4 regions of the Streptomyces sp. NPDC088745 genome follow, and region 4 is predicted to be linked to each of the others. Evidence: riboswitches for the same ligand, from Rfam matches in the RefSeq annotation. Region 4 holds a riboswitch; each other region holds the start of a gene.

Region 1 (3,725 bases), on a different contig from region 4:
GCGTCGCCGAGTGCGAGAGCGGCGGTGCGTGGAGCGCCGACCTGGGCAACGGGCACTACGGCGGGCTCCAGTTCTCCCAGGACAAGTGGGAGCAGTACGGCGGCGACGCCTACGCCCCGCGGGCCGACCTCGCCAGCCGCTCGCAGCAGATCGAGGTGGCCGAGAAGGTCTTCCGGGCCGAGGGCCCGCAGGCCTGGCCGAGCTGCGCCGTCATCTCCGGGCTCGCCCCGGGCGGCGGCGGGCAGTCCGGTTCCGGTTCCGGCGGGGCGGGAGTGGACGCCGCCGACCCCGGCGCGATCGCCGGCATCGACTCCCGTACGCCTCCCACGCCCCCGGCGCACTCCGCGAAGCCGGACGCGGCGGACGGCGCGGCGGCCGACGCCGGGCCCGGCGACGACACCCCGGCGGGCGACCGGCCCCTGGGCGACCAGGCCCCGGGCGACCGGACCCCCGGCGCCGTCCCGAGCGGCGACGCCTCCGCGACCCCGGACCCGAACGCCGGCACGCCCGACGCCGGCACCGCCGTCCCCGTCGAGCCCACCCCCGGCTCCAGCGTCTCGCCCAGCACCGGGCCGGGCGGCGACGCCACCACGCCCCCGGGCGTGCCCGACGCCACCGGCGCCCCGGGCGCCGAGGACCGGGGCACGTCCGGCACCGGCAAGCACCGCGGCGTGCCCGCGCCGGAGAACTCCTCCCTCGTACCGGACGATTCGCCCGAAGGGGAACTCGCCGAGCGGGACGCCGGGCGGCACGCCTCGCGGGGCGGCGGCGAGAAGGGGCCGGGCGGCGCGCCCGAGCAGGAGTCGTACACCGTGCGCCCCGGTGACAACCTCTGGCACATCGCGGACGCCGCGGAGGTCCCCGGCGGCTGGTCGGCCCTCTACGAGGCCAACAAGAAGTCCCTCGGCACCGACCCCGACCTCATCAAGCCTGGTCAGCACCTGGATCTGAGCGAGGGTCAGACCGCGGAGAAGAGCGAAAAGTAGGGGTGGTTGGGGGGCTTGTGTCCACATTTGCGCAAGTGAGACATGAGTCTCTTCGCCCCAACTGGCGCGTCCCTTCGGGCGACTCCCGGTAAGCCCCCTCTGACCTGCGTAAACGCAAGGGAGGAGAGGGCAAGTACGGGGCAGATGTCCCGGATGTGCCTCTTTGAACATCCGGGGCACCTGTGATTACGGTCGTCATCGCTCGCCACCGGTGAGCACCGGAGCCCGCACGCCGAATCCTGCCGGCGGGCCTCGGCAGCAGTCGTCGCGAAAGCGCCGTAGGCAGGAGCGGGGGACCCAAGGTAAGTGCCGGGCCCGGACGTTGAGAGACGTGACGGGAACGGCTTGGGGTGAAGCCGCCGAAACGGAATGCCGCAGCAAGCAGTGTGCGGAAATCCGGACCGGAGGCCGGGCGAACTCACAGCCCGAACCCGACAGCTCACCTCGAAGGCGTCGGTGAGGGAATATCCATGTCGCTTTTCAGCAGCAAGGGCAAGCACCGCCGTCCGTCCAAGGCCACCCGTGCCGCCGCCATCGCCGGCGTCACCGGTGTCGCGGTCGCCGCCCCGCTGATGGGGGCCACCTCGGCCTCCGCCGCCTCCGTCGACACCTGGGACGCCGTTGCCCAGTGCGAGTCCGGCGGCAACTGGTCCATCAACACGGGCAACGGCTACTACGGCGGCCTGCAGTTCACGAACTCCTCGTGGGCCGCCGCCGGTGGCACCAAGTACGCCCCGCGCGCCGACCTGGCCACCAAGGGCCAGCAGATCGCCACCGCCGAGAAGCTGCTCAAGATCCAGGGCCCCGGCGCCTGGGCCTGCGCCGGTGCGGGCAACCTGAGCAACGACGGTGTCGACCCGGGCGTCAGCACGGGCTCCGGCTCCTCGCAGAAGTCCGCGAAGTCCACCAAGTCCGTGAAGTCCGCCCCCAAGGCGGAGAAGAAGCGCGAGGCCCCGGCCGCCTCCCGCAGCCAGACCCGCTCGGTGCCGAAGGTCGAGTCCAAGGCCGGTGGCCCGATCAAGAAGGGTGACGGCGAGTACCAGGTGAAGGCCGGCGACACCCTGTCGAAGATCGCCGAGGCGAAGAACGTCAAGGGCGGCTGGCAGCACATCGCAGACCTCAATGAGGACGTCGTCTCCGACGCCGACCTCATCTTCCCGGGTCAGCAGCTCCACCTGCGCTGATCCAGCGGGGACCGACGGCCCACCCCCGTCCGTCCCCGCCCCGCGGGAACCCCGGCGGCCCACCCCCGCCCGGTTCCCGCACCGCGGACCTCCGGCGGCCCACCCCCGCCCGGAGTCCGCAGCGGAAGGGGGCGGCTCACCCCCGCCCCCTTCCGCACCCCCGGCCCCGGCCGGACGCGACTTCCCCCCGAACGCGTCCCGCCGGGGCCGTCCCCTGTACGGGCGGGCGCCGCCGGCCGCGTCGGCCCGACAGGGCTCACCCGTGCGCGTCAGCACTCAGGCGTGCGCACGGGCCGTGCTCGCGGGAGAACGGATCCGTGACCCTCGGTGAGGTCACCGGGGTCCTTCGTCCTGTATTACAGGCATTCGGGCATCTTTTCGTCCCAGCGTGCGGTCGATCGGCTGGCCGATGCCCCGGAGCCGGTTAGGCTCTTGTCGCAAGGCCGAAAGAGACCCTGCGCCGTGTGCCCCTTCCGGGGGCCCGCCACCTTCGCGTCACATCCCATAAGGAGATGCTCGTGCCGTCCATCGACGTCGTCGTAGCCCGGGAAATCCTGGACTCCCGAGGCAACCCCACGGTCGAGGTCGAGGTCGGCCTCGACGACGGCAGCACGGGTCGTGCTGCCGTTCCGTCCGGCGCCTCCACCGGTGCCTTCGAAGCCATCGAGCTCCGTGACGGCGATCCGAACCGCTACCTGGGCAAGGGCGTCGAGAAGGCCGTCCTCGCCGTCATCGAGCAGATCGGCCCGGAGCTCGTCGGCTACGACGCCACCGAGCAGCGCCTGATCGACCAGGCGATGTTCGACCTGGACGCCACCGAGAACAAGGGCTCGCTGGGCGCCAACGCCATCCTCGGCGTCTCCCTGGCCGTCGCGCACGCCGCCTCCGAGGCCAGCGACCTGCCGCTGTTCCGCTACCTCGGCGGCCCGAACGCGCACCTGCTGCCCGTCCCGATGATGAACATCCTCAACGGCGGGTCGCACGCCGACTCCAACGTCGACATCCAGGAGTTCATGATCGCGCCGATCGGCGCCGAGTCCTTCTCCGAGGCCCTGCGCTGGGGCGCCGAGGTCTACCACACCCTCAAGAAGGTGCTGAAGACCAAGGGCCTGTCCACCGGCCTCGGCGACGAGGGCGGCTTCGCGCCGAACCTGGAGTCCAACCGCGCCGCCCTCGACCTCATCGTCGAGGCCATCCAGCAGGCCGGTTACATCCCCGGCGAGCAGATCGCGCTCGCGCTCGACGTCGCCGCCTCCGAGTTCTACAAGGACGGCAAGTACGAGTTCGAGGGCAAGTCCCGCTCGGCCGCCGAGATGACCGAGTACTACGAGGAGCTCGTCTCCGCGTACCCGCTGGTCTCCATCGAGGACCCGCTGTACGAGGACGACTGGGCGGGCTGGAAGGTCATCACCGACCGCATCGGCTCCAAGGTCCAGATCGTCGGCGACGACCTCTTCGTCACCAACCCCGAGCGCCTGGCCCGCGGCATCGAGGAGGGCTCCGCGAACGCCCTCCTGGTCAAGGTCAACCAGATCGGCTCGCTCACCGAGACGCT
Region 2 (3,725 bases), on a different contig from region 4:
CCGAGGACGCGCTCGGACTCGCCGCCCTCGTTGCCCGGCGCCCAGGCCGAGTAGGAGTCGGCGCTGTCCACGAAGTTGCCCCCGCCCGCGACGTACGCGTCGAGGACGGCGAAGGACTGGTCGCGGTCGGCGGTCCAGCCGAAGACGTTGCCGCCGAGGGCGAGCGGGAAGACGTCGAGACCGGAGCCGCCCAGCGGGCGGAGAGGGGAGGAAGTCATGCCGTACGACAACCACCGGGCCCGCCGGGCCTATTCCGTGTACGGGTCAGGGATCAGACGGTGAGGCCCTTGCCGCGCAGCCAGGCCGCCGGGTCGACGCCGGCGCCGCCGGGGGTGTGGACTTCGAGGTGCAGGTGCGGTCCGGTGACGTTGCCGGTGGCGCCCACGTTGCCGATGGTCTGGCCGGTGGCGACGCCGGTGCCCGCCGCGACGTTCATCTGCGAGAGGTGGCAGTACCAGATCTCGGTGCCGTCCTTCAGCTCCAGCACGACGCGGTAGCCGTACGAACCGGACCAGCCGGCCGACGTGACGGTGCCGCCGTGCACGGCCTTGACCGGGGTGCCGGTCGGGGCGGCGAAGTCGAGCCCGGTGTGCTGTCCGGAGGACCACATCGAACCGGACTGGCCGTAGGTCGAGGTGAGGGTGTACGAGGAGGTGGGCAGCGAGTAGCTCGCGGCCAGCCTGGCGAGGCGCGCGGCCTCCGCCTCGGCCTTCGCCTCCGCCTCGGCGGCGGCCTTCTCGCGGGCTTCCTTCTCCGCCTTCTCCTTCTCGGCCTGCCGCGCCGTGGCGTCGGCCTGCTGCTGCGCCTTCTTCGCCTCGGCCGCGGCGTCCTGCACGGCCTTGTCGCGGGCCTCCTGCCGGACGGCCTCGTCGGCCACCGTGCGCTGCTGCTCGGCCTGCTGGAGGATGCGGGCGCGCAGGCTCTCCCCGGCGCCGGCGGGCTGCTGCCCGGCCGAGGCGGGGGTCGCGGCGGCGGCCGGCGCGGCGGCGACGGTCACGCCCGCCTCCGCGGGAGCCTCTTCGGCGGAGTCGGAGAGCAGGGCGCCCACGCCCGGCAGCGACGTGGCGTCCGGCAGCGAGTCGGCGAGCGAGTCCAGGGACTCGGCGAGCTGGTCCGGCAGGGATATCGACACGGCGGGCTTGTCCTGCGCGGTGGCGATGCCGCCCGCGCCGACGGCGGCGATCACGCCGACGCCGAGGACCGTGGAGCTGCGGGCGAGGGAGCCGCGCTGCTTGGCGACCCGGTGCTTGCCGCGCAGCGGGGCGGCGGAGTCGGCGGTGGGGTTCCACTCGTCGGCGGAGGCCGGTGGGGCGTCCGGGGCGAAGGGGGCGTCCGGGGCGGAGGCGGATTCCGGGGTCCCGAACGCGGCGAAGCCGTCGAAGCCGTCGCGCCCCTGCTGCTGCGGGATCAGCGGGCCCTGCGGAGACTGCGGGACCTGCACGGCCTCTGCGGCCCGCACGGCCTGCATCGGCTGGGTGACCTGCGCGGCCTGCGGAACTCCGGCGGCTGCGACGGCTTCGGGAGCGTGCGGAGCGAGAACGGCGGTGGCCCCGGTCCCCGTCCCGTACTCGTCGCCGGGGACTCCGTAAGCCGTGTAGGACAAAGCGGGGGCCGAGAAAGCGGGGGCTGCGGGGGCAGGCCTGTTGGACGCCACGGAGGCGCGCTCCTTTCCTTCCTTCTCGCCTACCGGGTTAGCTGACGGGTTCGGAGCAGGAAGGTCTCCTACGGGCCGGGTCGGGCCCGATTCACCCCAAGTGGTGGTTCCCCGGTTTCCTCACGGAATTCGGCGCACGCGCACGGCGCCGTCTCTGACGACGGCTGGGACGACCGTGCTGCGTTATCGAACGTTAATAGACATGTGACCGGAATTCCAAGCCGTCCCTCTTGATCCTTAACGCTCCGCAGTCACCTTTGGCCAGGACATTTCCGCTTATCTACCAGCGAACTGACGCCATCTCAGCGTCCCGGCCGCCCCGGCGGCCCCAGAACGCCCTGATCACCTCTGCCGCCCGCCCGACACCTCGTGCCCCCCTCACGGACGTTTGATGATCTCCACCGTCCGCCGCCGCGCCGGCTGCCCCACGCCCGGCCGCCCCACCGCGAGCAGCGCCATGTCGTCCGTCTGCTTGCCGCCGGTGTGCACCCGTACGTCACTGGTCAGCGCGTCCAGTACGGCATCGGGCCCGGGGAAGAGCGAATGCCGCAGCCGCACCGCCGGGTCGTAGAACCGGCCCGCCCCGTCCCGCGCCTCGGACAGGCCGTCGGTGTAGAACACGAGCATCGAACCCGCCGGGTACGCGAACTCCTTGGCCCGGTCCGGCCAGTCCCCCAGCTCCCCCATGCCCAGCGGCAGCGCGAACTCGTCCGGCTCCAGCTCGTCCAGTTCCCCGTCCGCGTACAGCAGCAGCGGCTCGGGATGCCCCCGGTTCACCAGGCGTACGACGCCCTCCGCGCGCGGGATCTCGGCGAGCACCGCCGTGGTGAAGCCCTCCAGCGCGTCCAGCCCCTCGCGCCGGGCGCCCTCGCGCTCCAGGGCCCGTTCCAGGCGCCGCGCGACGCCCTCCAGGCAGCTCTCCGTCTCGGCCGCCTCCCGGAACGCGCCGACCACCACCGCCACCGCCTCGACGGCCTCAAGTCCCTTGCCCCGTACGTCGCCCACCACGAGCCGCACCCCGTACGGCGTGTCCTGCACGGCGAAGAGGTCGCCGCCGATGAACGCGTCCGCCTCGGCCGCCTCGTACCGCGCGGCGATCTCCAGACCGCCGATGCGGGCCGGCGGGACCGGCACCACGGCCCGCTGCGCGGCCTCCGCGATGACCCGCACCGAGGCGAGCTGCCGCCCGCTGCGCCGCACGACCCGGTTGATCAGGATCGCCAGCACGGACACGGTGAGCACCGTGACCAGCTCCGTCGCGCTCACCACGGACGTCAGGGCGTCGTCGCAGATCCGCAGCCCCATCACGGCCAGCACGGAGGCGAGGGCCGTGAGCCCGGTGTTGGCCGGCGAGAAGAAGGGGGCCGCCACCAGCGGCGCGGCGGCGAACAGCGGCGAGGCGGTGAAGTCGGATGGCGTCAGCGCGTCGAAGAAGATCCCGCCGACGATCATCAGCGCGGGCAGCGCCCGTACGAACCGGCGCGTCGTGCGGCCGCTCTCCCGGGACGGACCGGGGACGCCGGGCATGCCGGGAGGACCGGACGCGCGGGGCGTGCCGGGCCCGCTGGACGCACTCCCCCCGGGCCCGCCGCCGGCGTCGCCCCCACGTCCGTCGCGCCCGTACCCCGCCACCGTCAGCTCTCCTGCCCAGGTCCGCACCGGGTGCGGACGGTACCGCTCCCCACCCAGGCTGGCCGGAGCCGCGCCGTACGGCGAATCGGCGTCCGCCGTACGGGTGACGGACGCGGCACCGCGCGGACATGCCGAAGGCCCGGAATCCTTGACGGACTCCGGGCCTTCGGACCACTGAGTAGCGGGGACAGGATTTGAACCTGCGACCTCTGGGTTATGAGCCCAGCGAGCTACCGAGCTGCTCCACCCCGCGTCGGTAGACACCAGCCTACGCCATCCCCGGCACCCCTCGCGACCACCTTGCCGCGCCGCACCCGCTCGCGGCCCTGCCTCTACCCTGGTGCCCGCACGTGACCGAATCGAACAGCGCGACGAACGGGATGTGACAGGTGTCGGGGGCGAACGGTGCGGAGCTGACGGGCAGGGTGCTGGGCGGTCG
Region 3 (3,725 bases), on a different contig from region 4:
GTGGTGATGGGCCGGATGCGCGCCGTTCCGCCGTCGCGCAGTACGACGTCGGCCTCCCAGTGGTCGGGGTACGCGTGCTCCGACTGGTCGGGACGCGCCCGCTCCGGCGCCCCGCCCACCTGATCCGCATCGTCCGCAGCCTTGGCCATGGTGTGCAGCCTACGACTCGCGGGGGTCCGGAGGGCGGGACAGTCTGGTCCTGTTCGGCCGGTCCTCCCCGGGACTTTCGCCGGGCAGAGCAGCCCGCACCACATGAGAGACTGGTCTAGACAACCAATAAGCACATGAAGGGCAACACCATGGTTGAGCGCCGCGTCACCGTCGGCTGGGCCGAGGGCCTGCACGCCCGCCCCGCCTCCATCTTCGTCCGCGCCGTCACGGCCACCGGCGTCCCCGTCACCATCGCCAAGGCGGGCGGCACCCCGGTCAACGCCGCGTCGATGCTGGCGCTGCTGGGCCTGGGCGCGCAGGGCGGCGAGGAGATCGTGCTGGCGTCCGAGGCCGAGGGCGCGGACGCCGCCCTGGACCGTCTCGCGAAGCTGGTCGCCGAGGGCCTGGACGAGCTCCCCGAGACCGTCTGAGACCCCCGCGGCCACGTGAGGCCGCGCCCGTACGGGCGAAATTCCCGCGCACGAGCCGCGGCATCCCGGATTCCGGGGGCCGCGGCTCGTGCCGTTCCCGGGAATGCCGGGAGCGGGCCGCGGCGTCCGGCGGGACCGGAGCGGGCCGCGGCGTCCGGCGGAACGCGAAAGGGCCCCGGCTCACGGGGAGCCGGGGCCCTTCCTTGTGGAGTTCGCGGTCAGACGCTGACGCCGTGCGCGCGCAGGTACGCGACGGGGTCGATGTCCGAGCCGTACTCGGGCGAGGTGCGGGCCTCGAAGTGCAGGTGCGGGCCGGTGGAGTTGCCGGTCGAGCCGGCCAGGCCTATCTGGTCGCCGGAGCCGACGCTCTGGCCGACCGAGACGCCGATCGAGGAGAGGTGGCCGTACTGGGTGTACGAGCCGTCGTTCATCCTGATCACGATGTTGTTGCCGTACGCGCCGCCCCAGCCGGCCTCGACGACCGTGCCGGCGCCGACGGCGACCACGGAGGTGCCGGAGGCGGCGTGGAAGTCGACGCCGGAGTGGCTGCCGGAGGACCACAGGGCGCCGCCGGACTTGTAGCTGGTGGAGACGTACGAACCGGCCACCGGCAGCCGGAAGGTGTTGAGGCGCTTGCGCTCGGCCTCGCGGGCGGCGCGCTCGCGGTCCTCGCGCTCCTTCTTGGCCCTCGCCTCGGCCTTGCGCTTGACCTCGGCCTTGCGCTCGGCCTCCGCCTTGCGGGCGGCCTCGGCCTCGTCCAGCACCTTCTGCTGCGCCTGGGCCTGCTCCTCGATCCGCTCGGCCACGACCTCGGCGGAGTGGTCCAGGGCGACGGCGCGGATGGTGCCGGTGTCCTCCGCGGCCAGGTCCTGCTCGGCGGCGAAGGCCTGCGGGGCCAGGGTTCCGATGACACCGGTCGTGGTGAGTGCGGCGACTCCGGCGATGTTGGCGCTCTTGCGCGACAGCACGGAGGGACGCCGGTGCTTCCCGGCGGCACGGGTGAACGCCATGGAGTGGCTGTTTCCTTTCCTTCCTTCTCGCCTACCGGGTTAGCTGACGGGTTCGGAGCAGGAAGGTCTCCTACGGACCCCACCCGCCCGTGCGGGCGATGGCGTCCGATTCACCCCAGGGACTCAAGTGGGTCCCCGGCTCCCCAGGCTCGCGCCTGACGGGGACTCGGCGATGACTGCCCGGTGCCGCGGTTGCGGCGCACTCTGACGGGCAGCCGGGTCGACGCTAAGCGGCACTTCTTTCAATCTCCAAACACACGGCCGCTTTTGTGAAGGAGCCCACACGGCAGACAGGCAACCTCCGCAACAAATCGGGCATACGGGAGGACCCCGACGACCGGGAAGCCGTCGGGGTCCTTTTCGTCCTGCTTTCCACCGGCCGCCCGGATGACCTTTGATCGGTCAAGCGGCCGGTGAACCGGTCGGCGGGCCGGTCAGCTCACGACCGTGACCTCGCCGATGTCCAACGCGCGCACCGGCTCCACGATCCGGGACGCGTCGCCGACCAGGACCGTGACCAGCCTGTCCACCGGGAAGGCGTTCACCACCGCGGCGGTGGCCTCCACGGTGCCGGTCGCGGCCAGCCGCGCGTACAGCTGGGCCTGGAAGTCGTCGGGCAGGTGCTGCTCGACCTGGTCGGCCAGCGTGCCCGCGACCGCCGAGGCCGTCTCGTACTTGAGCGGGGCGACCCCGACCAGGTTCTGCACGGCGACGTCGCGCTCGGCGTCGGTGAGTCCCTCGGCCGCGAGCGTCCGCAGGACCTTCCACAGGTCCTCCAGGGCGGGCCCGGTCGACTCGGTGTCCACGGAGCCGCTGATGGCCAGCATGGCGGCGCCCGTGCCGTCCTCGGCGGAGCGCAGCACCTGGCCGAAGGCACGCACGCCGTAGGTGTAGCCCTTCTCCTCGCGCAGGACGCGGTCCAGGCGGGAGGTGAGGGTGCCGCCGAGACAGTACGTACCGAGCACCTGGGCGGGCCAGACGCGGTCGTGCCGGTCGGCGCCGATGCGGCCGATCAGGAGCTGGGTCTGGACCGCGCCGGGGCGGTCCACGACGACCACGCGGCCCGTGTCGTCGGCGGTGATCGCCGGAACGGGGCGCGGGGCCGCCGTGCCGCCCGTCCAGGCGCCCAGGGTCTCGGCCAGGACCGCGTCCAGGTCGATGCCGGTGAGGTCGCCGACGACGACCGCCGTGGCGGTGGCCGGGCGGACGTGCGTCTCGTAGAAGGCGCGCACGGCCGCGGAGTCGATGTTCTTGACCGTCTCCTCGGTGCCCTGGCGGGGGCGCGACATGCGCAGGTCCGCCGGGAACAGCTCGTGGGAGAGCTGCTTGGCGGCCCGACGGGACGGGTTGGCCGCCTCGTGCGGGAGCTCGTCGAGCCGGTTGCGTACGAGACGCTCGATCTCGCCGTCCGCGAACGCCGGTGCGCGCAGGGCGTCGGCGAGCAGTCCGAGCGCCTTGGGCAGCCGGGAGACCGGGACTTCGAGGGAGACCCGCACGCCCGGGTGGTCGGCGAACGCGTCGAGGGTGGCGCCGCAGCGCTCCAGCTCGGCGGCGAACTCCTCGGCGGAGTGCTTGTCGGTGCCCTCGGTGAAGGCGCGCGACATGATCGTGGCGACGCCGTCCAGGCCCTTCGGCTCGGCCTCCAGGGGCGCGGCGAGGAAGACCTCGACGGCCACCAGCTTCTGGCCGGGGCGGTCGCAGCGCAGCACGGTCAGGCCGTTGGGCAGCGCGCCGCGCTCGGGGGCGGGGAAGGCCCACGGGGTGGCGGGCCCGGGCTGCGGCTGCGGGTGGAACTGCATCGCGCTGGTCACGGCCGCGCTCCCGCCGGTGGTGGCTGCGGTCTCCGTCACTGGTCCGCCCCTTCCTGCTCGTCGTTCTCCTGCGCGCCTTCCCGCACGTCCGCGGCTGCGACTGCGTCCGCGGCTGCGTCGTCGGAGGCGGCCGTCGGTTCGTACACCAGGACCGCGCGGTTGTCCGGGCGCAGCCGGGCCTTGGCCACGGCCTGGACCTCCTCGGCGGTGACCTCCAGGACGCGTCCGACGGCGCTCAGGGCGAGCTGCGGGTCGCCGAACAGGACGGCGTACCGGCACAGTTCGTCGGCGCGGCCGGCGACCGTGCCCAGCCGGTCCAGCCA
Region 4 (3,725 bases):
GGTGCGGGTCTTCCTCTACATCGTGGTCGGGCACATCGTCGCGGCGTTCATCTTCCTGCTGTTCACGATCGGCGACGCCTGAGCGGCCCGGTCACTCCGTGAGCCGCTCGCGCAGCGCCTCGCGGACCCCGGGCGTCACCCGCAGTCCCCGTTCCAGGTAGGCGTCCGTGGTGCCCCAGGTCTCCTCGATGGTGGCGAAGGCCGCGTCCAGGTACTCCGCCCGGGCGTCGAAGAGCGGTGCGAGCAGGCGCATCACCTCGCCGTTCATGGCCTCCGGCGAGGCGCTGGAGCGGCGCACCCGGTAGCGGCGGTGCGGGTCGTTGGACTTCACGTAGTCCGCCCGGATCGCGTCCGGCTCCACGCCCACGGCCAGCAGCGTCACCGCGATCGACAGACCCGCGCGGTCCTTGCCCGCCGCGCAGTGCATCAGCGCCGGCACACTGTCCTCGGCCAGGGCGTGCAGCACCCGGCTGTGCTCCGCGGTGCGGTCCTTGATCATGCGGCGGTACGACGCCGTCATGCGCGCCGCGGCCTTGCCGTCGTCGAGGATCTCGCGCAACTGGTCGAGGTTGCCGTCGCGCACCATCATCCAGAACTCGGCGCCGTCCGCGGGGTCGCTCAGCGGGATGTTCACGTTCCGCACACCGGTCAGCTCGACGTCCGGGCCCTCCAGCTCCTGGTCCGCCGCGTTGCGGAAGTCGAAGATCGTGTGGAGTCCGAGCGAGTGGAAGAACGCCGTGTCGGACTCGGTGGCGTGCGCCAGGTGGCCGCTGCGGAAGAGCCGTCCGTAACGCGTCCGCCGGCTGTCCGCGGTGGGCAGCCCGCCCACGTCGCGGAAGTTCCGTACGCCTGCGAGATCCGGCTCGGCCGACGGCGATGCCTGCTGCGTCACGAGTGCTCCTCAAGGTCGTCCGCCGACGCGGGCACGCCGACGAGGGCCACGGGCCGACGATACGACAGAAGCGTCCCCATATGGGTGCCTGAGGCAACCGTCTGGGTCGTACGGGGGTGCGAGTGAGCAGAATCATAGAGCGAACCGTGACGTCTGCTGCCGAAGCGTCAAACGGCAGGCCAGAGGCGGGAGATGGCACCCGGGACGATTGCGCGCCACCGGGAGAATCGTGAAGAAGGCGTGTTCTGGCGAGGGAGAAAAGGGGAACGGCTTGTTCCGGCGGTCCGCACTCGCTTACGGTCACCGTCAATCCGGGTGGACCGCCGAATCCTGCCACCGCTCGGAGTCACTTTCCCTTTTTCTTCGTGTGGCAGGAGCGGGGGACCCAGGTAGTACGCCGTACCGGAGGACGACAGTCCGCCGGAACGGCTCGGGGTGAAGCAGCGCTCCCGGATGTGGAGCGCGGCCGGGCATCTCCAGCCCGAACCCGACAGCTCACCTCGCAGGCGCCGGAGAGGACATCGTCATGCCTGCTCAGGGTAAGCACCGCCGCCCGAAGTCCAGTTCCCCGCTCACCCGGGGCTTCGTCGCCGCCGGCACGGGCGGCGCCGCACTGGCCCTTCCGCTCATCGGCGCCACCGGTGCGAACGCCGCCGACCAGGGCGCCGCCCCCGTCGCGCTGCCGCAGGCCGCCGCCGAGGCGCAGCTTCCGCAGCAGCGCGCGGCCGAGCCCCGGCAGGCGGCCCCCGCCGCCGCGCCGAAGACCGGCACCCGTACGTACTCCGTGGTGTCCGGCGACAGCCTCTCGAAGATCGCCACGGACCAGGACGTGCGCGGCGGCTGGCAGAAGGTCTACGGCGACAACAGGGAGGTCGTCGGTGAGAACCCCTCGCTGATCTTCCCCGGCATGAAGCTCACCCTCGGCGGCAAGGCCCCCGCGGCCGCCGAGCGGAAGGCCACCGCCCCGGCCCCGCAGCAGCAGCGGACCGAGCGCGTGGAGCGCACCGACAAGCGCGCCGAGCAGCGCACCGAGAGCCGCGTCGAGCAGCGCTCCCAGAAGCGGACGGAGAAGCGGGCCGAGCAGCGCACCGAGAGCAAGCGGCAGACGCAGCGCTCCGGCTTCAGCGCCCCCGTCCCCTCGGGCGTCTCCACCCCCTACCGCGCCTCCGGCGGAAGCTGGTCCAGCGGTTACCACACCGGTGTCGACTTCCGCGCGTCCTCGGGCACCCCGGTCAAGGCCGTCGCCGCGGGCACCGTGGTCTCCGCCGGCTGGGGCGGCGCGTACGGCAACGAGGTCGTCATCCGGCACAACGACGGCCGCTACTCGCAGTACGCCCACCTCTCCGCGCTGGGCGTCCGCTCCGGCCAGAGCGTCTCCGGCGGCCAGCAGATCGGCTACTCCGGCTCCACCGGCAACTCCTCCGGCCCGCACCTGCACTTCGAGATCCGCACCGGCCCCGGCTACGGCTCGGACATCGACCCGCTGGGCTACCTGCGCAACAACGGCGTCCCGCTCTAGTACGGACCGCCCCCCACGGCCCACTCGCCCCCGCACCGGCCCCGGTGCGGGGGCGAGACGCGTATCCCGAAGCGCCACCCGCGTATTCCGGGTTGGGTGAATCTTGACCGGTGGCATATCTCACCCTCCGTCAACCCCTCCCTACGGTGGCGTAGGTCACTTGCGAAAGTGAAGGATGTGTCGACGTGGCAGACGATTCGACATCATTCAGCGCAGGCACCATCGGGTCGTACGCGGCGATCGGGGACAGCTTCACCGAAGGGGTCGGCGACCCCGGCCCCGGCGGCGCGTTCATCGGGTGGGCCGACCGGCTTGCCGTCCTCCTGGACGACCGGGTACCCGAACACACCTTCCGTTACGCAAACCTCGCCGTACGCGGCAAACTGCTCGACCAGATCGTGGCCGACCAGGTCCCCCGGGCCAAGCAGCTCGCCCCCGACCTGGTCAGCTTCTGCGCGGGCGGCAACGACATCATCCGGCCCGGCTCCGACCCCGACGACGTCGCCGAACGGTTCGAGAGGGCCGTCGCCGACCTCACCTCGGCCGTCGGCACGGTCATGGTGACCACCGGCTTCGACACCCGGGGCATCCCCGTGCTGCGCCACCTGCGCGGCAAGGTCGCCACGTACTCGGCACACGTACGGGCCATCGCCGACCGGTACGGCTGCCCGGTCCTGGACCTGTGGTCGCTGAGGTCGGTGCAGGACCGGCGGGCCTGGGACTCCGACCGGCTGCACCTCTCCCCGGAGGGGCACACCCGGGTGGCGCTGCGGGCCGGTCAGGTCCTCGGCCTGGAGATCCCGGCCGACCCCGACCAGCCCTGGCCGCCGATGGCGCCGCGCCGCAGGCTCGACGCGCGCCGCGACAACATCGACTGGGCGCGCGAGCACCTGGTGCCGTGGATCGGGCGACGGCTGCGCGGCGAGAGCTCGGGCGACCACGTCGAGGCGAAGCGGCCGGACCTGCTGCCGCTCTGAGCCCGCGGCGCGGCTACGCCGAGGGGTCCGACGGCTCCGACAGCAGGGCCTCGGGACCGATCAGCGAGGTGTTGCCGGGGACCGTGCAGGCGTAGGCCCCGGCGAGGGCGCCGAAGTGGGCGCACTCCTGAAGGCTGCGGCCGGTCAGGCGCCCGTACAGGAAACCGGAGACGTAGGCGTCCCCCGCGCCGTTGGAGTCGACCACCCGGCCGGGCGGGACGGTCGCCGGAACCGGGCGCGGGGTGCTGCCGTCGTCCCGGGCCAGCAGGTACGAGCCGCCCGCGCCCGCCGTCGCCACCACCGCCTGCGCCCGGCCCTCGCGCAGGATCTCCCGCAT

Evidence for each region. A riboswitch is a leader RNA that binds a small molecule or an ion and turns the genes downstream of it on or off. The one in region 4 is predicted to bind cyclic di-AMP.
Region 1: another riboswitch for cyclic di-AMP. It lies ahead of ACIP93_RS00365 (transglycosylase family protein); the one in region 4 lies ahead of ACIP93_RS16570 (peptidoglycan DD-metalloendopeptidase family protein).
Region 2: another riboswitch for cyclic di-AMP. It lies ahead of ACIP93_RS04565 (M23 family metallopeptidase); the one in region 4 lies ahead of ACIP93_RS16570 (peptidoglycan DD-metalloendopeptidase family protein).
Region 3: another riboswitch for cyclic di-AMP. It lies ahead of ACIP93_RS13480 (M23 family metallopeptidase); the one in region 4 lies ahead of ACIP93_RS16570 (peptidoglycan DD-metalloendopeptidase family protein).

Annotation. Positions count from the first base shown of each region.
Region 1 is NZ_JBIVLB010000001.1:83,952-87,676, reverse strand. Features, by position in the region: gene ACIP93_RS00370 (transglycosylase family protein) at 1-986, shown strand, start outside; cyclic di-AMP (ydaO/yuaA leader) riboswitch at 1,251-1,454, shown strand; gene ACIP93_RS00365 (transglycosylase family protein) at 1,457-2,170, shown strand; gene eno (phosphopyruvate hydratase) at 2,683-3,725, shown strand, end outside.
Region 2 is NZ_JBIVLB010000001.1:998,466-1,002,190, reverse strand. Features, by position in the region: gene ACIP93_RS04570 (aldo/keto reductase) at 1-218, opposite strand, end outside; gene ACIP93_RS04565 (M23 family metallopeptidase) at 272-1,468, opposite strand; cyclic di-AMP (ydaO/yuaA leader) riboswitch at 1,666-1,799, opposite strand; gene ACIP93_RS04560 (PP2C family protein-serine/threonine phosphatase) at 2,033-3,181, opposite strand; tRNA gene ACIP93_RS04555 (tRNA-Met) at 3,466-3,539, opposite strand.
Region 3 is NZ_JBIVLB010000004.1:132,725-136,449, reverse strand. Features, by position in the region: gene ACIP93_RS13490 (GNAT family N-acetyltransferase) at 1-149, opposite strand, end outside; gene ACIP93_RS13485 (HPr family phosphocarrier protein) at 300-581, shown strand; gene ACIP93_RS13480 (M23 family metallopeptidase) at 800-1,591, opposite strand; cyclic di-AMP (ydaO/yuaA leader) riboswitch at 1,606-1,773, opposite strand; gene ACIP93_RS13475 (M16 family metallopeptidase) at 2,026-3,390, opposite strand; gene ACIP93_RS13470 (pitrilysin family protein) at 3,438-3,725, opposite strand, start outside.
Region 4 is NZ_JBIVLB010000005.1:298,306-302,030, forward strand. Features, by position in the region: gene ACIP93_RS16560 (DUF6126 family protein) at 1-82, shown strand, start outside; gene ACIP93_RS16565 (tyrosine-protein phosphatase) at 92-892, opposite strand; cyclic di-AMP (ydaO/yuaA leader) riboswitch at 1,204-1,414, shown strand; gene ACIP93_RS16570 (peptidoglycan DD-metalloendopeptidase family protein) at 1,419-2,411, shown strand; gene ACIP93_RS16575 (SGNH/GDSL hydrolase family protein) at 2,597-3,388, shown strand; gene ACIP93_RS16580 (PfkB family carbohydrate kinase) at 3,402-3,725, opposite strand, start outside.